4 regions of the Streptomyces sp. NBC_00376 genome follow, and region 3 is predicted to be linked to each of the others. Evidence: riboswitches for the same ligand, from Rfam matches in the RefSeq annotation. Region 3 holds a riboswitch; each other region holds the start of a gene.
The links. A riboswitch is a leader RNA that binds a small molecule or an ion and turns the genes downstream of it on or off. The one in region 3 is predicted to bind cobalamin.
Positions count from the first base shown of each region.

Region 1: another riboswitch for cobalamin. It lies ahead of OG842_RS03535 (FecCD family ABC transporter permease); the one in region 3 lies ahead of OG842_RS13230 (ribonucleoside-diphosphate reductase subunit alpha).
Region 2: another riboswitch for cobalamin. It lies ahead of OG842_RS04270 (ABC transporter substrate-binding protein); the one in region 3 lies ahead of OG842_RS13230 (ribonucleoside-diphosphate reductase subunit alpha).
Region 4: another riboswitch for cobalamin. It lies ahead of OG842_RS27535 (prenyltransferase/squalene oxidase repeat-containing protein); the one in region 3 lies ahead of OG842_RS13230 (ribonucleoside-diphosphate reductase subunit alpha).

Region 1 covers NZ_CP107960.1:750,709-756,354, reverse strand. Annotated here, with positions in the region: gene OG842_RS03550 (heparinase II/III family protein) at 1-1,488, opposite strand, end outside; gene OG842_RS03545 (hypothetical protein) at 1,771-2,445, opposite strand; gene OG842_RS03540 (hypothetical protein) at 2,648-3,124, shown strand; cobalamin riboswitch at 3,224-3,377, shown strand; gene OG842_RS03535 (FecCD family ABC transporter permease) at 3,479-4,588, shown strand; gene OG842_RS03530 (ABC transporter ATP-binding protein) at 4,588-5,373, shown strand; gene OG842_RS03525 (ABC transporter substrate-binding protein) at 5,389-5,646, shown strand, end outside.
Region 2 covers NZ_CP107960.1:903,014-908,659, forward strand. Annotated here, with positions in the region: gene gndA (NADP-dependent phosphogluconate dehydrogenase) at 522-1,961, shown strand; gene OG842_RS04260 (VOC family protein) at 2,201-2,548, opposite strand; adenosylcobalamin (AdoCbl) riboswitch at 3,204-3,340, shown strand; gene OG842_RS04270 (ABC transporter substrate-binding protein) at 3,361-4,341, shown strand; gene OG842_RS04275 (FecCD family ABC transporter permease) at 4,338-5,393, shown strand; gene OG842_RS04280 (ABC transporter ATP-binding protein) at 5,390-5,646, shown strand, end outside.
Region 3 covers NZ_CP107960.1:2,994,175-2,999,820, reverse strand. Annotated here, with positions in the region: gene OG842_RS13240 (hypothetical protein) at 16-228, shown strand; gene OG842_RS13235 (ribonucleotide-diphosphate reductase subunit beta) at 253-1,272, opposite strand; gene OG842_RS13230 (ribonucleoside-diphosphate reductase subunit alpha) at 1,272-3,680, opposite strand; cobalamin riboswitch at 3,823-3,950, opposite strand; gene mctP (monocarboxylate uptake permease MctP) at 4,119-5,646, opposite strand, start outside.
Region 4 covers NZ_CP107960.1:6,096,159-6,101,804, reverse strand. Annotated here, with positions in the region: gene OG842_RS27545 (aldehyde dehydrogenase) at 1-742, opposite strand, end outside; gene OG842_RS27540 (MBL fold metallo-hydrolase) at 1,023-2,063, shown strand; cobalamin riboswitch at 2,274-2,411, shown strand; gene OG842_RS27535 (prenyltransferase/squalene oxidase repeat-containing protein) at 2,526-3,800, shown strand; gene OG842_RS27530 (SCO2322 family protein) at 3,797-4,483, shown strand; gene OG842_RS27525 (energy-coupling factor transporter transmembrane component T) at 4,480-5,646, shown strand, end outside; gene OG842_RS27520 (ABC transporter ATP-binding protein) at 5,646-5,646, shown strand, end outside.

The sequences.
Region 1 (5,646 bases), 2.2 Mb from region 3:
GAAGCTCTCCCCATTGGCCTTGAGCAGGGCGGCGTTCTTGCCGAAGGTCTGGGCGACCCCCATCGCGTAGCCGGAACTCGCCTCGACGTAGCCCCCGTCCGGGTACAACGCGGAGCGCAACTGATCGCCGAGGAACGTCTGAGCATCGGCCAGCCACTGCGAACTTCCCTTGAACTCCGGGAAATACAGAGCGAGTCCGAGCAGCGTGCTCCGGATCGAGATCATCCAGTTGGGGGTGTTGGAGGTGGTCGTCGCCAGATAGCGGGCACCGGCCACGAAAGCCCGCAGAAGCGTGATGTTGGTCCCTGCAGTGAGGGAGGAACTGGTGCGCAGCACGTCGTACGCATAGGTCCAGTTGAGGTATCGCCAGCAGGCGTCCAGATTGCGCGGGAAGCCCGGCACCCCGCCGGGATAGCCTGCGGCATCCTGGATGAAGTCCGTCATCAGGGCGAGCAGCCCGGCGGCGAGCCTCTCGTCCCCCGAGGCGCGGTACGCGTCGGCCACGGGGCCCGCGAAGTAGAAGCGCGGCAGCTGGTAGCTGTACTCGGGGTCGGAGCCCGCCGGCCCCTTCCAGTCGAAGCCGCCCGGGTCGCCCTGCCACGAGAAGGTGTTCTGCACGGTGTTGTTCCAGGTGCGCTTCGCCTCGTCGAAGGCCTCCTTCTCCTGGAAGAGGACCACCTGCTTCGGTGCGTCCGCCGTGGCGTTGCGGCCGGTCAGTCTGAGCACGGCCTTCGTCGGTGCGGAGGCGAGAGCGCTCAGATCGAAGCTCAGGTAAGCCTTGCGGGTCTGCGGCCCGTACGGGCCCGTACCCTCGTCCCGCACCTGCAGCTTCGGCTCGCCGCCGAGGACCGTACCGGCCAGGTCACCGTTGGTGATGTAGGTGTCATGGGCGGCCGCCAGGTCATGGACCGTACCGTCGGCCAGCGTCACCGACAGCACGGGACCGCCGCTCGCGGCCTGACGCGAGCGGAACTCGGCTGTGGTCGCCTCCTTGTGACGAGCCATCAGCATGAAGCCGACCCAGCCCGAGCCATGGGCGGAGCGGGCGTTGCGGGTGACGTCGGCGGTCGACTCCGCCTCGGTTCCGGCCACGGTGAGCGTGGAGATGTATGCCTCGCCGGTGCCCAGGGTCCAGAAGTGGTCGAGGAACAGCTCTTCCTGACCGGCGACGAAGATGTTGTTCTGTACCCAGGGCGGCGGAGTGCGTCCCTCGCGGGTGCGGTAGTAGGCCAGCAGGGCGGCCGAAGCCCGTTCGTACGCCCCGGACTTCGCGGCCGTCTCGACCTCGGCGAGCGCACCGAACGTCGCGTAGTCGAGCGCGGGCTCCTTCGTCCAGGTGCTGGTGGCGGGGTTCCAGACACCGAAGAACTCGTCCTCGGACGGCACCGGTGCGGCGGCGGCCGGGATCGACGCGAACAGCCCGCCCGCGCTGACGGCGAGTGTTGTGGCGATGGCTGCGCGCAGCACAGCCCTGCGGCCGAACTCCATGGCTGCTCCCGAGATCCAGTGATGCACGAAACTGCGCGCCCGGTCACCGTGTGTGACCGCCGCCCCTCTGCTGCCGTTACGAGATGCAGGGAATCTAGAGCGCTTACTATCGGCGGTCAAGGCTCCCGACCTCGGTGATCGGCCGCTCCATGGCGGGGTGAACCCTCGTCTCCGGAAGGGTGGTTGGAAACGCTTACTGTCGTGTGACGGAGGCAGAGATCGAACGGTCACGTGAGGCTTGCGGCCTGTTTCCCCCGGGCGGGGCAGACGGACGACGAACCGCTACAGGCCCAATTCGGGGTAATGGCCGCGTTGATACGTCGACAGATCGGAGATGGCAAGCTGTGCCGCACCCCGGCAGATCACGCAGGCACGGCTCCGCCGGCACTCCCGGCAGTTCTTCCGCCCATGGGTTTCGTCGTGAACCCAGCCGCGTCCCCCGCACCCGGGACACCAACCCAGACCGTCGCACTCGTAGCACAGCACGAATCCGGCCGTGACCGTCTCGGCCGTGCGCACCGGCTCCGGCCACTGGAACTCCTCCGGCTCGTACAGGGCCATCGCCGGCGTCTGCCCGCTGAACGACACGTTGGGTCCGTGGTCGATCGCACGGACCTCGATGCTGCAACCGTCGTGGCGGCCGGTGACCATGATTCGGGGCGTCCCATCGGCGTCCTCCTGCGACGTCGCGCACTCCCAGCCCGCCGATTCGAGCAGGACGACCGCGCGAGACGCGATGGCGGCGCCACTGACATTCGCGCGGCGCTTACCGACGAAGCAGCCGGCCGAGTACTGGTGGCGGAGCGGTTCATGCCAGTCGACGATGCGCGGCTCGTCGAGAAACAGCAGGCGCAGATCACTGCCGGGAGCCAAGTCGTATATCAGCTCGACCAGTTGCGCCCGCAGGACTCGGCCCAGCCGGTCCAGCTCTTCCCGCGCACCCGGTATGGGACCCATGACGCCCCCTCTCGCCCGGCCCTGCCATCGCCAGGCATCCCGCTCGACCACCGGGATTCTATTCGGCGTTCGTATGAATCGGGCCTGCCGCGCTGTGGCACAGTTGCCTTGAGCGGGTCGGAGCGTACGGGGCGTCGGGTCGGCGGGTGGTCGGCGGACTCCGAGAGGCGGTGCCGCCCCGAACCGACGGAACGAGGACGGTATGTTGCCGGTAGCCACGCAGGCCGAGGCCCGTGCGCAGTTGCTGCGGCACTTCACCGGGACGCTCCGGGCACTGCCCGCCGAACTGGCCCTGGCGCTATGGCATCCGGACCTCCCCAAGGCGAGGTTTCACGACGGCGTCACCCTGCCCGCGAACCGGATCGACGACGACACCGTCCTGTTCGCGTCCTTCGACATCAGGTATTGGGTGCTCGGAACCACCCCCGACACCTGCGACCAGTATTTCGACGCGGTGATGCGTGTCTGGAGTGATCAGGGCTGGCCGACGCGGACCTTCAGCACCTCGCGCCCGCTCGCGGGAAACGCGGGCACCCCCGACGGGTACGGATTCAGCCTCACGCAGAGTGTCAACGGGTACCTGAGCATGGCCGGGTCGACACCGCTCTTCGTGGCCGACTCGGACACCGGAGACCCGTTCCCGACCCGGATCGACCACCCGGCCGCATCGCGGAACTGAGCACCGCCCATGTGATCGCGGGGTGCTCGGGCAGGAGCGCCGCGCATCGGTCCCGGAGCGGGCCGGCCGGTCGCACGGAGGCCTGCGCCCGCTTCGTTGTGGGGTGTCCCGCACCACCTGTCCGCGCGAGCTATAAGCTGCACATGCCCCGCGGGGGAAGTCCGGTCGAAATCCGGCGCTGACCCGCAACGGTAGGCGGAGCCCGACATCGGGCCCCGTGAGCCCGATTACCCGCGGTGGTGAAGGCTCCTGTCAATTCGCCGTGGACTGCGAGTGGTGCTGCGCAGGGCGCTTCGCGCCCGGGCTGCTCCTTTGATCACGTAGGTGCACGGCCCGAGGCGAAAGCGACCGCCCGTGGCCACACCCCTCGACCGCAAACCCGCCGTGCCTCTGCGCACCTCCCGCGCCGCGGCCGGGCCCGCGCCGCCCCGGCGCGTGTCGCTGCCACTGCTGCTGGCCACCCTGTGCGCCGTGCTCCTGGTCTCGCTCGTCTGCGGGGCGGGGATCGGGGCGTCGGGGCTCTCCTGGGGCGAAGTGCTGCACTGCCTGTGGGCCGGGCTGACCGGCGGCCGGATAGCCCCCGATCAGGTACCGGCGTACACCATCGTCTGGGAACTGCGCTTTCCGCGCGCCGTGCTGGCCGCGGTCGTCGGGGCCGGACTCGCGTCCATCGGCGTCGCCGTGCAGGCCATGGTCCGCAACGCCCTCGCCGACCCGTTCGTCCTCGGCATCTCCTCGGGCGCGGCCGTCGGTGCCAATGCCGTGCTCATCTTCGGCGCCTTCGGCGCGCTGGGCATCTGGGCGCTCTCCACGGCGGCGTTCCTCTCCGCGCTCCTCGCCATGATGCTGGTGTACGCGATCGCACGCACCGCCCGCGGTCTGACCCCGCTGCGGCTCGTCCTGACGGGCACCGCGATGTACTACGGCTTCTCGGCCGTCACCACGTTCATGGTGTTCGCCGCCGAACGTGGCGAGGCCGCCCGCTCCGCGATGATGTGGATGCTCGGCAGCCTCGGCGGCGCCACCTGGTCCTCCGTGCCGATCGCGGCGGGGGCCGTGTTCGGCGGCCTCGCCCACCTCGCCTGGTCGGCGCGCCGGCTCAACGCCCTGGCCATGGGCGACGAGACCGCCGCCGCACTGGGCGTGGACGCGGGACGGCTGCGCAAGGAGCTCTTCCTGGTCTCCGCGGCCGTCACCGGGGCGGTCGTCGCGGTGAGCGGCGCGATCGGCTTTGTCGGCCTGATGGTGCCGCACGCCGTCCGGCTGCTGGTCGGCGCCGACCACCGCCGGCTGCTGGCCGTCGCACCACTGGCGGGCGCCGTTCTGCTGATCTGGGTGGACATCCTCTCCCGTGTGCTGCTCGCGCCCGCCGAACTGCCGGTGGGCGTGCTCACCGCGGTCATCGGCGTGCCGTGCTTCGTACTGCTGATGCGCCGCCGCTCCTACACGTTCGGAGGCGCGTGATGCGGATCGACATCGATGCCCTGACGGTCGAGATCGCCGGCGCACGGCTGGTGGAGGACGCCACGCTGGGAGCGGGGGAGGGGCAGCTCGTCGGCCTGGTCGGCCCCAACGGCAGTGGGAAATCAACCCTTCTGCGCTGCGTCTACCGGGCGCTGCGCCCCTCCTCGGGGACGGTGCGGCTCGGCGGCGAGGACCTGTACGCCATGAGCGCGCGCGAAGGGGCCCGCCTGCTTGCCGCACTGCCCCAGGAGGCGGTCGCCGAGTTCGACTTCACGGCCGCCGAGGTCGTGGCGATGGGTCGGCTGCCGCACCAGCGGTCGATGGGCCGCACCACCGACGAGGACCGGCTGGTGTGCGAGACCGCCCTGGCGGACGTCGGCGCACGCCACCTCGCCGAGCGCGGCTTCCTCACACTCTCCGGCGGCGAGAAACAACGGGTGCTGATCGCCCGCGCACTGGCCCAGCGCCCCCGGCTGCTGGTGCTCGACGAACCGACCAACCACCTGGACATCGCACAACAGCTGGAAGTGCTGGCCCTGGTCCGCCGCAGCGGACTGACCGTCCTCACCGCGCTGCACGACCTCAACCTCGCCGCACTCCACTGCGACCTGCTCCATGTCATCGACAACGGCCGGATCGTCGCGTCCGGCGCCCCGCACGACGTGCTCACCCCCGCGTTGCTGGCCGAGGTCTTCGGCGTACGGGCACACCGCGTCCCGCATCCGGAGACCGGCGCCGTACAGCTGCTCTTCGACCGCCTCCGCCCCGCACGATCCGACTCCTGAGGAGCCGCTCCCACCATGCCCGACCTCGCACGCCCCGCCGCATTCGCCCTCGCGGCCGCCCTGCTCCTCACCGGCTGCGGTGCGGACGTTCCCAGCCGCCAGGAAGAGAAGACCGCTGCCCGGAACGGGGACGGCCACTACCCGGTGACCATCGAGAACTGCGGAGAGAACAAGACGTACGACAAGGCCCCGCAGCGCGTGGTCACCAATGACGTCGGCATCACCGAGATCATGTTCGCGCTCGGACTTGAGGACCACATGGCGGGCTATGTG
Region 2 (5,646 bases), 2.1 Mb from region 3:
GATGCCGCGCCTTCGGGACTCTTCGGTACATCCAACGTCCCGTCATGTCCAGATAGACCGCTGCGCTGGCGACTCCGATGTAACAGCGCTCCATTCGCCTTCTCCTCACTTGGTTCGAAGAAAGCTATATCCGCACTCCTCGGCCGCGCCAAACCGCCCTTACCATGAAATACGCAGCCGACGAACTACGAGGGGCTGGACGATCCAGGCGGGCACCGGCCAGCCCGCGAGCGCGACACCGCCGTGCGATTCACCCTCAGAGATCACCACTACGCGGTGCTATGACACGCGCTGGCTGTGCGTCTCCGCACCAGGCCTGAATGTGACACCGCCGGGGCCCGCTCCGCATGGACCAAACGGTCGTACCACAGAGCGCGAACGACCATCCGGGGATCATTTGCGACACCATGACAGCCTCCCAGTCCGCGATCGTCTGTACCTCGTAAGCTCAGTAGCCCGTTCCATCATGGTGGCCGGCCGAACTGCCGAAGACCACGAAACCGGAAGCAGGCAGAGCCGCAATGAGCAGCACAGCGCAGATCGGTGTCACGGGACTTGCCGTCATGGGACGCAATCTGGCCCGGAATTTCGCACGCAACGGATACACCGTTGCTGTACACAACCGCACGGTGGCTCGCACCCACGAACTCGTCGAACGGTTTGGCAGTGAGGGTGATTTCATCGCGACCGAGAGTGCCGAGGAATTCGTGGCAGCCCTGGAAAGACCACGACGTCTGGTCGTCATGGTGAAGGCCGGAGAGGCCACGGACGCAGTGATCGCGGAGTTCACGCCTCTCTTGGAGCCCGGCGATGTCATCATCGACGGAGGCAACGCGCACTTCGCAGACACGCGCCGCCGAGAGCGCGAGTTGCGCGAGCAGGGCATCCACTTCGTCGGCACCGGCGTCTCCGGCGGCGAAGAAGGCGCACTCAACGGACCGAGCATCATGCCAGGCGGCAGCAGAGAATCTTATGACTCGCTTGGGCCGATGCTGGAAAAGATCTCCGCGAAGGCCAAGGACGGCGCCCCGTGTGTCACGCACATCGGTCCTGACGGCGCCGGACACTTTGTAAAAATGACGCATAATGGCATCGAGTACGCGGACATGCAGCTCATCGGCGAGGCCTACCAGCTGCTCCGCGACGTGGCCGGATACTCCCCCGCGCAGATCGCGGACATCTTCCGCGCCTGGAACACCGGGCGCCTGGACTCCTACCTCATCGAGATCACCGCAGAAGTGCTCTCACATGTCGATGCGGCGACCGGTAAGCCCTTCGTGGATGTTGTGCTCGACCAGGCGGAGCAGAAGGGCACCGGTCGTTGGACAGTACAGGTCGCCCTCGATCTGGGTGTTCCTGTCTCCGGCATCGCCGAGGCCGTCTTCGCCCGCTCCGTCTCCGGCCACGCCGCCCTCCGTGATGCCTCACGCCACCTCGCAGGACCGACCGCCCGCAAGCTCGGTGAGGACAAGGCGGCGGCATTCGCCGACCAGGTCGAGCAGGCACTGTATGCCTCGAAGATCGTCGCCTATACCCAGGGCTTCCACGAGATCGCGGCCGGCAGCGAGCAATACGATTGGGACATCAACCTCGGGAAGGTCGCCGCGATCTGGCGCGGCGGATGCATCATCCGGGCCGCGTTTCTCGACAGGATCACCAGCGCCTACGAAACCCAGCCTCAGATGGCAAGCCTCCTCTCGGACAAGAGCTTCGCCGAGGAAATCGCCGCCGCACAGAACGACTGGCGCACCGTGATCGCCACCGCCACTGCCCAGGGCGTCCCCACCCCCGCCTTCGCCGCCACCCTCGCCTACTACGACTCCCTGCGCGCCGAGCGCCTCCCCGCCGCCCTCACTCAAGGCCAGCGCGACTACTTCGGCGCACACACCTACCACCGCATCGACCGCAACGGCGCCTTCCACACCCTCTGGGGCGGCGACAAAACCGAAGTCGAAAGCTGACCAACACCCGCAAAGCTGACCGCAAGAAGCGCGGCTCACGAGGCGGCCGCCCACCGAAGTTCGACAAGATCGGTTACCGGGCTCGGCACGCGGTCGAGTGCGGCATCAACCGCCTCAAGCGCCACCGGGCCGTGGCCACGAGATACGACAAACTCGCGGTCCGCTATGAGGCCACCGTCCTTATCGCGGCCACCAACGACTGGCTGCGACCTGCGCTTTCGCCCAAGGTGCGGAGGCCTTCAGCGGTGGCCCAGCACGTTGACCACCCTTCCGCTGGGGTCGCGGACGAAGAACCGCCGCACGCCCCACTCCTCATCCTGCAAGGGGTGCACGATCTCCGCGCCGCTGTCCCGCATGACCGCATGAGCCGCATCCACGTCGTCCACCTCGACACTCATGTCGGGGGTGACGGGCGCGGTCTTGTCACTGGTCATGACGCTGATCTGCGCTGCCGGGGCGGACGCGGAGGCGAGCGTCATGATCCAGCCGTGGTTCATGACCTCTTCGAAGCCCAGCAGGCCATAGAACTCCCGGCTCTCCTGCGCGGCCTCCGACTGAATGTTGGGCACAACACGGCGAACGGCCATCGACGACTCCAAGTGAGAACAAACGTGTCTCTGTGTCTCCCCAGAAGTACTACGCCACGTCCGCCGCCGCACACACTTTCGCAACACGCTTGAGACGCGGTGCTCCTCGGTCGAACGCATCACGAGCTGATGGCAGAACCGGAGTTGGCGTGGTGGCATCGCAGCTGCTGACCGCGCACCCATGCCGCCCACTGATTCGTTGGCTCTCGTATGACTGGTCGGGGAGATCTGACAGAGGCGGAGTGGCGACGTCTGGAGCCGCTTCTGCCGACAGACAACAACCGCTGCGGGCGATGGCGCGACCACCGTCCTCTTCTGCGTCAGCGGGGGAGTAGGCGTCCAGAAACCGGTAGAGCGGTACCTCTCAGTCCTCCAGCGGCGGTGTCCGGGCCTCACGGCAACGGCCTGAAAACCTCTGCACCCACGTGCTCGATGTCCAGAACCGGCCGGGCCTCGACGAACTTTCCGTGGCGAGCCGTGTCTGTCCCACGTCCAGTAGGTAAGGATGGCGCCCTTCAGGGGCGGGCGAGCCCGCCGGTCCGGGCGGAACCCGTCCGCAGTGCCGATCGTCGTCGCGGATGTCGGTGTCCGGGGCCGCCCAAGGCCGACAGCGCAATGGGCATGACCTGCGGAATACGCGGTCTGACAGAATGAGCTCCGAAAACTCAGGCGACGCGCGTCAGGAAACCGGTGTGAATCCGGTACGGTCCCGCCACTGTGACCGGGCTGCAACAGCCCGGAAGCCAGATACTGACCGCGCCGCCTTCTCGTACGACCCAGGGGACGAGGACATCCCCCGGAAAGGCTCGGTCATGCCCCCGATACGCCGTGTACCCCTCGCGCTCATACCCCTGCTTCTGCTGCCTCTCACCGGCTGCGGCACCGGCGGCGAAGCCAAGGCAGAGGCCGCACCGGTCGCCGACGGTTTCCCCTACACCGTCACCAATTGCGGTACGAAGACGACCTTCGACGCCCCGCCGAAGCGGGTCGTCACCATGAACCAGCACGTCACCGAGATCATGCTGGCCCTCGGGCTCCAGGACCGGCTGGCCGGGACCGCCTACCTGGACGACAGCATCCTGCCGGAGTACCGGTCCGCGTACGACAAGACCAAGGTGCTCGCGAAGGAGTACCCCTCCAAGGAGGTGCTGCTCGGCGCCAACCCCGACTTCGTCTACGGCGGGTACAGCAGCGCCTTCGACAAGACCAAGGGCCAGGACCGGGCGGGTCTCCAGAAGGACGGCATCAACACCCGGCTGAACATCGAGAACTGCACCAAGGGCAAGGTCGGCATCGACCAGCTCGCCACCGAGATCACCGAAGTCGCCAGGACCTTCGGCGTACCGGAGCGCGGCAAGAAGCTGATCGCCGAGGAACGACAGAAGATCACGACGGTCGAAACAGAACTCAAGGGCTCCGCACATCCCTCGGTGTTCGTGTACGACTCCGGCGACAGCTCCGCGTTCACGGCGGGCGGCAAGGGCATCGGCAATGAGATCGTCCGGCTCGCCGGGGGCCGGAACGTCTTCGCGGACCTCGACGCCACCTTCGGCGACGTGTCCTGGGAGCAGGTCATCAAGCGCAAGCCCGAGGTGGCCGTGATCTACGACTACGGAGGCACCACGGTCGAGGCCAAGAAGAAGCGGCTGCTGAACGACCCGGCACTCGCGGACGTGCCGGCGATCAAGAACAAGAAGTTCGCGGTACTCCCGCTGTCCTCGGCCGTGCTCGGTGTCCGGGTCGCCGACGCCGTACAGGACCTGGCCGGGCAGCTGCACCCCGGCACTCCGTGAGCGCGGGGTCCGCCCGCCCCGGCCCGAAGTCCGTCCTCCGCTCGACCCCCGTCGTGATCGGCGCCCTCACGGTGCTGCTGCTCGCGGCGGCGGTGGCCGGTCTGGTGCTCGGCCCGGTACGGATTCCGCCGGGCGAGGTATTGAGTACGGTCCTGGGCGGTGAACGCTCCGGTGCGTTCCCGACGATCGTGTGGGAGGTACGGCTGCCCAGGGTGCTGCTCGGGGCCGTCGTCGGTGCCGGTCTGGCGCTGTCGGGCGCGGTGCTCCAGGCGTTGGTGCGCAACCCGTTGGCCGATCCGTTTCTGCTGGGCGCCTCGTCCGGGGCGTCGGCGGGCGCCGCCGTGGTGGTCGTGCTGGGGGTCGGCGCCGGGGTGGCCACCGACGTGGCACTGCCCCTCGCAGCGTTCGCCGGATCCATGACCGCGCTGGTCGCCGTCTACGCGATGGCCCGGCGCGGCGGCACCATGACGACGGGCCGGCTGATCCTGGCCGGGGTGGCGATCCAGTACGTGCTGTCCGCTTTCACCAGCCTGATCCTGGTGCTGTCCTCCCGGGCCGAGCATGTGCGGGAGATCATGTTCTGGACCCTGGGCGGCCTGGGCGGCGCCCGATGGGACCAACTGGCCCTGCCCGCAGTGGTCCTGTGCATCGGGGCCGTGCTCCTGATCAGCCTGGCCCGTCCGCTGGATCTGCTGCTTACCGGGGAGGAAGGGGCCCGCAGCCTCGGCCTGGACCCCGGCCGTTTCCGGGGCGGGGTCTTCGTGCTGGTGTCGCTGATCATCGGGGTGCTGGTCGCCTACAGCGGGGCAATCGGCTTCGTCGGCCTGATGGTCCCGCATGCCGCTCGGTTGATCGTCGGCGCGTCTCACCGCAGGCTGCTGCCGGTGACCGCGCTCGGCGGGGCGGTCTTCCTGCTGCTGGCCGATCTGCTGGCGCGGACGGTGGCGGCTCCCCGGGAGATCCCCGCCGGGGTGGTCACCGCCCTGGTGGGCGGCCCGTTCTTCCTCTGGCTGCTGCGCCGCTCCAGCCGTACCGAAGGGATCACCGGATGAGCCCGGCATCGTCCCCGACGGCGCTCGCCGCCGACGGGATCGGCTACAAGGTGGCCGGCCGTACCCTGCTCGACGCGGTCACGCTGGACGCCGCCCCCGGCGAGACCGTCGGCCTGGTCGGGCCGAACGGCAGCGGCAAGACCACCTTCCTGCGCTGTGTGTACGGCGCCCTGCGACCCGCAACGGGTCGGGTCCTGCTGGACGGAGCGGACGCCGCAACCCTCGGTGTGAAGGAACGGGCCCGCCGCGTCGC
Region 3 (5,646 bases):
GACGAGAGTAGAGCCATGAACACATTCCAGAACGTCCTGGGCATAGCCGCACTTATCGCTCTCGTCCTGCTGCCCGCCCTCGCCGGGCTCGCCCGCGAGCGCCGCATCGACCGCGAGCTGCGCGCCGCGGAACGGGCCCGGAGCGACGGACCCCCGCAAACGGCAGGCGCCGCGCGGCCCGTCACGGCTGCGCGGCGCCCCTACCTCAGAAGCTGGGCCAGGATCTAGCCCCGAAAACGGAGCTGAAGAGATCTAGAAGTCGTCGTCGAAGGCGACCGAGCCCTCCACCGCCACCTGATACGCGGACGGCCGGCGCTCGAAGAAGTTCGTCAGCTCCTGCACGCCCTGGAGCTCCATGAACGAGAACGGGTTCTCGGAGCCGTACACCGCCGGGAAGCCCAGCCGGGTGAGCCGCTGGTCGGCGACGCACTCCAGGTACTGCCGCATCGACTCGGTGTTCATGCCGGGCAGCCCGTCACCGCACAGATCGCGGCCGAACTGCAGCTCCGCGGCCACGGCCTCCTTCAGCATGTCGGTGACCTGCTGCTGGAGCTCGTCGTCGAAGAGGTCGGGCTCCTCCTTGCGGACGGTGTCCACGACCTCGAACGCGAAGTTCATGTGCATCGTCTCGTCACGGAACACCCAGTTGGTGCCCGTGGCGAGACCGTGCAGCAGGCCCCGCGAGCGGAACCAGTAGACGTACGCGAACGCGCCGTAGAAGAACAGCCCCTCGATGCACGCCGCGAAGCAGATCAGGTTCAGCAGGAAACGGCGGCGGTCGGCCTTCGTCTCCAGGCGCTCGATCTTCTCGACCGAATCCATCCACTTGAAGCAGAACTGCGCCTTCTCGCGGATCGACGGGATCTCCTCGACCGCGTCGAACGCCGCCGCGCGGTCGTCCGGGTCGGGCAGGTAGGTGTCCAGCAGCGTCAGATAGAACTGGACGTGCACGGCCTCCTCGAAGAGCTGCCGCGACAGATACAGCCGCGCCTCGGGGGAGTTGATGTGCTTGTACAGCGTCAGCACGAGGTTGTTGGAGACGATCGAGTCGCCCGTCGCGAAGAACGCGACCAGCCGGCCGATCATGTGCTGCTCGCCGGGGGACAGCTTGGCGAGGTCGGCGACGTCGGAGTGCAGGTCGACCTCCTCCACCGTCCAGGTGTTCTTGATCGCGTCCCGGTAGCGCTCGTAGAAGTCCGGGTAGCGCATCGGCCGCAGGGTCAGCTCGAAGCCCGGGTCCAGCAGGTTCTTCTCGGAGTTGGTGGAGCTCATTACTGGCAGGCCTCGCAGGACTCGGGGTTTTCGAGGGAGCAGGCGATCGCGTCCGCGTCGGGCGCCGAGGCCTGCTGTACGGGAATGGGGGCGGCGGCCGCCGCCTGGCCGGAGGCGGCACGGGCGATCCGGGTCGCCGGGCGCGAACGCAGGTAGTACGTCGTCTTCAGCCCCTGCTTCCAGGCGTACGCGTACATCGAGGAGAGCTTGCCGATCGTCGGCGTCTCCAGGAACAGGTTCAGCGACTGGCTCTGGTCCAGGAACGGCGTACGGGCCGCCGCCATGTCGATCAGGCCGCGCTGCGGGATCTCCCATGCGGTGCGGTACAGCGCCCGCACCTCCTCGGGGATCCAGGCGAAGCCCTGCACCGAGCCACTGGCCTCGCGCAGCGCCTCACGGGTGCGCGCGTCCCACACCCCGAGCTTCTTCAGCTCGTCCACCAGGTACGCGTTGACCTGAAGGAACTCACCGCTGAGCGTCTCGCGCTTGAAGAGGTTGGAGACCTGCGGCTCGATGCACTCGTAGACGCCCGCGATCGAGGCGATCGTCGCCGTCGGCGCGATGGCGAGCAGCAGCGAGTTGCGCATCCCGCTCTTCGCGACCCGGGCGCGCAGCGCCTCCCACCGCTCGGGCCAGTTCAGCTCGGTGTCGTAGTGGTCGGGGTGCAGCACACCGCGCGCCGCACGCGTCTGCGACCAGGCCGGAAGCGGGCCCGAGCGCTCGGCGAGCTCGCAGGACGACTCGTACGCGGCGAGCATGATCCGCTCGGAGATCTTCGTGGAGAGCGCGCGGGCCTCGGGGGAGTCGAAGGGCAGCCGCAGCTTGAAGAAGACGTCCTGGAGACCCATGGCGCCCAGGCCCACCGGGCGCCACCTGGCGTTGGAGCGGCCGGCCTGCTCGGTCGGGTAGAAGTTGATGTCGACGACCCGGTCCAGGAAGGTCACGGCGGTGCGGACGGTGGCGTCCAGCCGCTCCCAGTCGATGCCACCGTCGGCGACGAACGCGCCGAGGTTGACCGAGCCCAGGTTGCAGACCGCCGTCTCGCCGTCGTCGGTGACTTCGAGGATCTCGGTGCACAGGTTCGACGAGTGGACGACGGTGCCCGGCTCGGCGGTCTGGTTCGCGGTCCGGTTGGAGGCGTCCTTGAACGTCATCCAGCCCTGGCCGGTCTGGGCGAGGGTGCGCATCATCCGGCCGTACAGCTCACGGGCCGGGATCGTCCTGCGGGCCAGGCCCTGGGCCTCGGCGGCCCGGTACGCGGCGTCGAACTCGTCGCCCCACAGGTCGACCAGGCCGGGCACGTCGGCGGGCGAGAACAGCGACCAGTCGCCGTCCGCGTCGACCCGGCGCATGAACTCGTCCGGGATCCAGTGCGCCAGGTTGAGGTTGTGCGTACGCCGCTGGTCCTCACCGGTGTTGTCGCGCAGCTCCAGGAACTCCTCGATGTCCGCGTGCCAGGTCTCCAGGTAGACGGCGGCGGCGCCCTTGCGGCGGCCCCCCTGGTTGACCGCGGCGACGGAGGCGTCGAGCGTCTTCAGGAACGGCACGATGCCGTTGGAGTGCCCGTTGGTGCCCCGGATCAGCGAACCGCGGGAGCGGATGCGGGAGTACGACAGACCGATGCCGCCCGCGTGCTTCGAGAGCCGGGCCACCTGGTGGTAGCGGTCGTAGATCGAGTCGAGCTCGTCCAGCGGGGAGTCCAGCAGATAGCAGGAGGACATCTGCGGGTGCCGGGTGCCGGAGTTGAAGAGCGTGGGGGAGGAGGGCAGGTAGTCGAGCCGGCTCATCAGCCCGTACAGCGCCGCCACTTCGTCCACGGCGCGCTGCGAATCGTCCTCGGCCAGCCCGGCCGCGACCCGCAGCATGAAGTGCTGGGGCGTCTCGACGACCTGGCGGGTGTGCGGGTGGCGCAGCAGATAGCGGCTGTGCAGGGTCCGCAGCCCGAAGTAGCCGAAGCGGTCGTCCGCTCCGTCGGCCAGCGAACGCTCCACCAGCGCGTCGAGGGCGGCCGCGTGACGGGCGACGAACTCGGCGGTCCGGTCCGCGATCAGGCCCTCGCGGTGGCCGACGGCGACCGAGGCGGAGAAGGAGACCGCGCCCTGGCCGGCCGCCTCGTCCGCGATGGCGAGGGTCAGCAGCCGGGCGGCGAGCCGGGAGTAGGAGGGGTCCTCGGAGATCAGCCCCGCGGCGGCCTCGGTGGCCAGCGACCGCAGCTCGGCCTCGTCGGCGCGGGCGCTGCGGCCGCGCAGCGCGGCGGCGGCGACCCGGCCGGGGTCGGTGTCGGGCAGATCGGCGGTCAGTTCGGTCAGGGTCCGCAGCAGTGCGGTTCCCGGTCCGTCCTGTGCGGCGGCCTCGGACTCGGCTGCTGCGGACGCGGCGACTGCCGGATCGGCTGGCGCGATGGTCACGTGGTGCTCTCCCTCGCTCGGCTCGGGGCCGGCGGGGATCGGGGCAGCCCTGCGGGCGCGCAGACCCGGAACAGGGCAGCACTTCGCACGGCGTCCACCGGCCCAACCGCGAGGCCCGGACGTCTGGGCATCCGGTTCGGTCGAGCCGGATGCGCTGCCGGCAGGTCATCGGACTGACTCGGGGGTGCACAAAAGCGCACTGAATACACCGTTGCGGGACAGTTCCGGATTCGCACCGGATTCCCCTGCGGCGACAGCGAGGACGAGCATACATGTGGGGGCTGCCCGAAGAGGCAGCCCCCACATGTTGTGTCGGTCGGCAAATGCCGGGACCACAGGACGCGTTCTGCGGCCCTTTCGGGCAGACGGCGGACGGCCCGTCGCACCCCTTCGGGAAAGGGGCTCGACGGGCCGTCCGCAGGCCGTGGGGCGCGGTCGTCAGTGGCCGCCCGGAGCGCCCGCCGTGGCTGGCGGGAGTTCCGCCTCGACGCCCGGGTCGCCCGCGTCGGCGGTGTAGTCGGCCGGGGAGGTCTCGTCGATCCCGGCAGGTGCCTTCACGGCGTTCAGGACGAAGGTGAGCACCACCGTCACCACCACGTTCAGCACGAACGCGGTGAGGCCGATGTAGCCGATCTCGCCGATTCCGGGGATCTCCTTGGACGAGCCGCCGAAGTGCTTCTGCGTCGGCGAGGCGACCCCGTACGCGGCCACCGTCCCGTACACCATGCCGACCGCCCAGCCGGCGAGCAGCGCCCAGCGGTGGAACCAGCGGGTGAACAGGCCGCCGACCAGGGCGGGCATCGTCTGGAGGATCCAGATGCCGCCGAGCAGCTGGAAGTTGATCGCGACCGTCTTGTCCATGGTGAGGACGAAGGCGAGTGCGCCGACCTTGACCAGCAGCGACACCAGCTTGGAGACCTTGGTCTCCTGCTCCGGGGTCGCGTCCGGCTTCAGGAAGTCCTTGTAGATGTTGCGGGTGAACAGGTTGGCCGCGGCGATCGACATGATCGCGGCGGGCACCAGCGCGCCGATGCCGATGGCGGCGAACGCGACGCCCGCGAACCAGTCCGGGAACATGTTCTCGAACAGCTGCGGGATGGCCAACTGCCCGTTGTCCACCTTGATCCCGGCGGCGATGGCCATGAAGCCGAGCAGCGCCAGCAGGCCCAGCATCAGCGAGTACAGCGGCAGGATCGTGGTGTTGCGCCGGATCACGTTGCGGCTGCGGCTGGAGAGCGTCGCCGTGATCGAGTGCGGATACATGAACAGCGCCAGCGCCGAGCCCAGCGCCAGGGTGGCGTAACCCCATTGGCCCGCCTCGCCCGGCGCGAGCGCGCCGCGCGGTTTGCCGGTGGCCGGGTTGGTCTGCGAGAACGCCTCGCCCGCCTTGGCGAAGATGTCGTCGAAGCCGCCGAGCTTGATCGGGATGTAGATGATCGCCACCGCGATGACCAGGTAGATCAGCCCGTCCTTGACGAAGGCGATCAGCGCGGGTGCCCGCAGCCCGGACGAGTAGGTGTACGCGGCGAGCACCGCGAACGCGATCAGCAGCGGCAGGTCCTTGATGAACCAGTGGGTGTTCTCGCCGCCGCCGACGCCCATCACGTCCAGCACCGCCTGGATGCCGACCAGTTGGAGCGCGATGTACGGCATCGTGGCGAGGATGCCGGTGACGGCGACCGCCAGCGAGAGGCCCTTCGAGCCGAACCGCCCGCGGACGAAGTCCGAGGTGGTGACGTACCCGTGCTTGTGCGATACCGACCACAGCCGCGGCAGGAAGGTGAAGATCAGCGGGTACACGAGGATCGTGTACGGCACGGCGAAGAAGCCCGCCGCGCCCGCCGCGTAGATCGCCGCGGGTACGGCGACGAAGGTGTACGCGGTGTACAGGTCGCCGCCGAGCAGGAACCAGGTGACCCAGGTGCCGAAGGAACGCCCGCCCAGGCCCCATTCGTCGAGGCTGGCC
Region 4 (5,646 bases), 3.1 Mb from region 3:
TGAGATTGCGGGAGGCGACCTCCATCACCCGGCGCCCGGCGGCCACCGACCCGGTGAACGACACCTTGTCGATGCCGGGGTGCCCGACCAGGTACTCGCTGACCTCGCGGTCGGCCGGGAGGATGGAGAGCACGCCCTCCGGCAGTCCGGCATCGGCGGCGATCTCGGCCAGGATGTAGGCGTCCAGCGGCGATTCGGGCGAGACCTTGAGCACGGCGGAGCAGCCGGCCAGCAGCGCGGGCGCGAGCTTGGCGGCGGCGGTGAACTGCGGAACGTTCCACGGCACCACGGCCGCGACCACCCCGACCGGCTCCCGGCGCACCAGCAGCGGCCCGAGCGCCCCGGTCCGCCGCTCCTCGTACGCGAATTCGCGGGCGACGGTGATCGCCGAGTCCCACACCATCATCGCGGCGAGGGCCTGCACCATGACGCTCGACGTGTACGGCGTGCCGTTCTCCGAGCTGATGACCCGGGCGATCTCCTCGTAGCGGACGGCGAACGCGTCCTTGATCCTGGTCACCACCGCGATCCGCTCGTCCAGGCTCATCCGGGGCCAGGGCCCCTCGTCGAACGCCCGCCGCCCGGCGGCGACGGCCGCGTCCACGTCCGCCTCACACGCATGCGGCACCCGGCCGATGACCTGCTCGGTGTGGGGCGAGACGACCTCGATGGTGTCCCGGCCCAGCGGATCGACCAGCTCCCCGCCGATGAACAGTTTTCCGTGTTCGACAAGCTCGGTCATGACTGCTGCCTCCCGCGGCGCGGTGCGTTGCCCGAATCGGCGTCCGGTCCGGATCGGCATCCGACTCGGTATCCGACCGGGTGCCCGACCCAGGATCTGACTCTGTGTCAGAACTGATACCAGTTCCAGTTCCAGGTGTCCACGTCCGTGACAGCACCCCGAACGAGATGGTCGACCGGGGCTACTACTGGAACAAGTTCTCGTTACAGTGGGCCCGACGCACCCACACGCGGGCGCGACGGATCGCAGCAGCACGTCGCCGAGAGAGATGGGGACCTCCATGACGCAGGTGACCGACCACGGCGGGGGCGTGCACAGCATCAAGGTGCCCATCCCGGACAATCCGCTGGGCCACACCCTCGTGCACGTCCTGGACACCGATCGGGGACCGGTCCTGATCGACACCGGATGGGACGATCCCGAGGCCTGGGACACGCTCTGTGCCGGGCTCGCCGCCGTCGGCACAGAGATGGCCGACATCCACGGGGTGGTCATCACCCACCACCACCCCGACCACCACGGGCTCTCCGGGCAGGTGCGCGAGGCCTCCGGGGCCTGGATCGCCATGCATGCGGCGGACACCGCGATCGTGCGCCGTACCCGGGAGTCCGAACCCGGCAGGTGGCTGACTTATCTCGCGGCCAAGCTCACCGCGGTCGGAGCGCCCGAGGAGCATCTCGCGCCGTTGCGGGCCGCCGCGGCCGACGGGGGCCGGATGCGGACGCTGCCGGGGTTGCGGGCCGCGCTCCCGGACCGCGAGATCGTCCCCGGTGAGCTGCTCGATCTGGCGGGGCGCAGGCTGCGGGCGATCTGGACGCCGGGGCACACGCCGGGGCATGTGTGCCTGCACCTGGAGGAGGAGCACCCGGGCAATCTGCCGGGCCGGGGGCGGCTCTTCTCGGGGGATCACCTGCTGCCGGGGATCAGTCCGCACATCGGGCTGTACGAGGACCCGGACGATGCCACGGCCACCGACCCCCTCGGCGACTACCTCGACTCGCTGGAGCGGATCGGCCGGCTCGGGGCCGCCGAGGTGCTGCCCGCCCACCAATACGCCTTCACCGATGCGGCGGGGCGGGTACGGGAGCTCCTCGGGCATCACGAGGAGCGGCTGACCGGGCTGCTCGGGCTGCTGGCGGAGCCGCTGACACCGTGGGAGCTGGCCGAGCGGATGGAGTGGAACCGGCCCTGGGAGCAGATCCCGCACGGCTCCCGGAACATCGCCGTCTCGGAGGCGGAGGCGCATCTGCGGCGGCTGGTGAAGCTCGGGCGCGCGGAGGCGGTGCCGGGGGCCGATCCGGTGGCGTACATCGCGGTGTGAGGCGTGGCGGTCCGGTGGCGTGCGGCGCGGTGTGAGCGGTGGCGGTCCGGTGGCGTGCGGCACGGTGTGAGGCGTGGCGGTCCGGTGGGGTGCGGCGCGGTGTGACCGTCGCGTGCCTCGCGGTGCGAGCGCGACCTGCGGTGCGGAGCGGAACGGAGTGATGTACGTCTCGGTGTGATCAGGGGGCGCTCCTCCCGGCCCGGCCCCCGCCCGGACCCGCCCGGTACAGTGTGCGGGTCGTCATCATGCCCGTTCAGGGGGAAGCCGGTGCGAATCCGGCACTGACCACGCAGCCGTGAACCGTCTTCGCAGGCGGTGAGTCGGAATGCCCTGTCCGCGGTCGTGACCGGCTCGGACCACCGGATCCCCCGGTGGTCGGCACCGTCGAGGTATACGGAGCCGGAGCCTGGTGCCTGAGCGTGCCTGTGCCCGGTTCACCCCGCAGGAGAGGCCCCGCCCGCCATGACCGTACGTCGCAGCGCAGCAACGCTCGCCGCCACCGCCGCCGTGCTCTGCGCGGCCGCTGCGCCGGTCGCGGTGGCAGCGCCGTCCCCGTCGCCCTCGCCGTCCGTCGCGCTGCCTTCCGGGCTGTACGGCACGGCGGACCCCACCTACGACGGCGTGTGGCGGCAGTCGATGGCCTTCCTCGCCCAGCGGCTCGAAGGGGTCACCCCGGCCGCGAAGTCGGTGGACTGGCTGATCTCCCAGCAGTGCGCCGACGGTTCCTACGCCGCGTTCCGGCCCGATGCCGCCAAGCCGTGCGACGCGAAGACCGTGCGGGACACCAATGCCACCGCGGCCGCCACCCAGGCCCTGGTCGAGGTGGGCGGGCACCGCGAGACCGTGAACAACTCGGTGCGCTGGCTGAAGTCCGTGCAGAACGAGGACGGCGGCTGGGGCTACACCGCGGGCGCGCCCACTGACGCCAACTCCACCTCCCTGGTGATCGGCGCCCTCGCCCGCCAGGGGCAGCGGCTCGCGGACATCACGACGCCCGGCGGCAAGACCCCCTACGACCCGCTGCTCGCGCTCGCGATCCCGTGCGGCGGGAAGGACGGCGGTGCCTTCGCGTACCAGGCCGACAAGAAGGGCGGGCTCGCCGCCAACGCGGACGCCACCGCGGCCGCCGTGCTCGGCACGATGGGCAAGGCGATGGCGGTCGGGAACAACGCCGCAGGCAAGGCGCCCAGTTGCCGGCCCGGTCCCGGGCTCACGCCCGAGCAGGCCGCCCAGAACGGCGCCCACTACCTCACCGGTGCCCTCGCCGGCAGCGGCCACCTGAACCAGGCGCCGATGCCCGGTGCCACCGACACCACCCCGCAGCCCGACTTCGGCAACACCGCGGACGCGGTCGTCGCGCTCTCCGCGGCCGGCCACCAGGACAAGGCGGCCGGGGCCATCTCCTGGCTGAAGAAGAACTCCGCGGACTGGGCCGCCCGGAGCGGCCCCGCCGCCTACGCCCAGCTGATCCTTGCCGCCCACGCGACCGGCAACAACGCCCGGGACTTCGGCGGCGTCGACCTGGTCGCCCGGCTGAACGCGGCCGGCCCCGAGCCCGCCGCCGTGGTGACGCCCGACCCGTCCGCCGACACCGGGTACGAGCCCACGGAGAAGGACCAGGTCCACAGCGGCGACGACGTGATCGGGGGCGTGTGGTGGTACATCGGCATCGGCCTCGTCCTCGCCGCGATCGCGTTCTTCCTGATCAGCGGTCGCCGGAAGAACAGGCAGCCGTGAGGCGCGCGGGACGGACCACCGCGCTGCTGGTGGTCCTGGGCGCCGTCCTGGCCGTGCTCGGCGCGGGACCGGCCCAGGCGGCCGGCTACCGGTACTGGTCGTTCTGGGAGAGCTCCGGCTCCGACTGGACGTACGCCACCCAGGGCCCGTCCCTGGTGCGGCCGGACGACGGGGCGGTGCAGGGCTTCCGGTTCTCGGTCAGCGAGGACTCCCAGGACTCGGCGAAGCCTCGCCGCGCCCCCGACTTCGCGAAGATCTGCGCGGTCACCCCGGCGAAGGACGGCACCAAGCGAATAGCGCTCGTCATCGACCCGGGCACGGCCGCGGACGCCCCGGCCGGTGAGACTCCGCCCGCGCCGCGTACCGCGTGTGCGCGGGTCGCCCCGGACGCGAGCGCCGCGGAGGCGCTCGCCTCGGTGGCGAAGCCGCTGCGCTACAGCAGCGACGCGATGCTCTGCGCCATCACCGGCTACCCGGGCTCCGGCTGCGGCGAACAGGTCTCCGGCGACGGGCAGGGCACGCCTGCCGGATCGGCGTCCGCCTCGGCCACACCGGCCGGGTCCGCCGCGTCCTCCGGCTCCGGCGGCTCCTCCGGCCCGTCCGCCGGGGTGCTCGTCGGTGTCGGTGCCGTACTCCTGCTCGGCATCGCCGCGGTCGTGCAGTCCCGCCGCCGCCGCGGATGACCGCCCAGACCGGCTCCGCCGTCCTGGCGCGCCGGCGTCCGCTGCGCGCCCCCGAAGCGACCCGGAGCAACGCCCTGCCCGCCGGGGCGTGGTGGCTGTGGGCGCTCGGACTCGCCACCGCCGCGTCCCGGACCACCAATCCGCTGCTGCTCGGGCTGCTGATCGCGGTGGCCGGCTATGTGGTCGCCGCACGCCGCACGGACGCGCCGTGGGCCCGTTCGTACGGGGCGTTCATCCGGATCGGGCTGTTCGTGGTCGGTGTGCGGCTCGTCTTCTCCGTCTTCCTCGGTTCGCCGATCCCCGGTACGCACACGGTGTTCACGCTCCCCGAAGTGCCGCTGCCCGACTGGGCGAAGGGGGTCAGGATCGGCGGCCGGGTCACCACCGAGCAGCTGCTCTTCGCGCTGTACGACGGGGCGAAGCTGGCCACGCTGCTGATCTGTATCGGGGCGGCGAACTCGCTCGCCAACCCGGCCCGGCTGCTGAAATCGCTGCCCGGCGCGCTGTACGAGGCGGGGGTCGCCGTCGTCGTCGCGATGACGTTCGCGCCGAACATGGTCGCCGACGTGATGCGGCTGCGCACCGCACGGCGGCTGCGGGGCCGTCCGACCGGCGGCATCAAGGCGGTCCTCCAGATCGGACTGCCGGTCCTGGAGGGCGCGTTGGAGCGGTCGGTCGCGGTGGCCGCGTCGATGGACGCGCGCGGCTACGGGCGCACCGCCCAGGTCCCGCCCGCCGTCCGCCGCACCACGAACGTCCTCACGCTCGGCGGGCTGCTCGGGGTGTGCGCCGGTACGTACGGGCTGCTGGCCGCGCAGGGCGCGGTGTACGGGCTGCCGGTGCTGATCGCCGGGCTCGTCGCCGCCATGGCCGGGCTGCGGCTCGGCGGGGCCCGCTCGGTCCGTACCCGCTACCGGCCCGACCGGTGGGGTGCGCGGGCCTGGCTGGTCGCGGGTTCGGGAGTCGCGGTGGCGGTGGCGATGATCTGGGCGAGCGTTGTCGACGAGGCGGCGCTGCACCCCGGGGTCGTCCCGCTGGTCGCGCCGGTGCTTCCGCTGTGGCCCGCGGCGGCGGTGCTGATCGGGCTGCTGCCCGCGGTGGTGGCGCCGGTGCCGCCGACGGTGGGTGCGCCGGTGGGCGCGGCGAATTCCAAGGAGATCCAG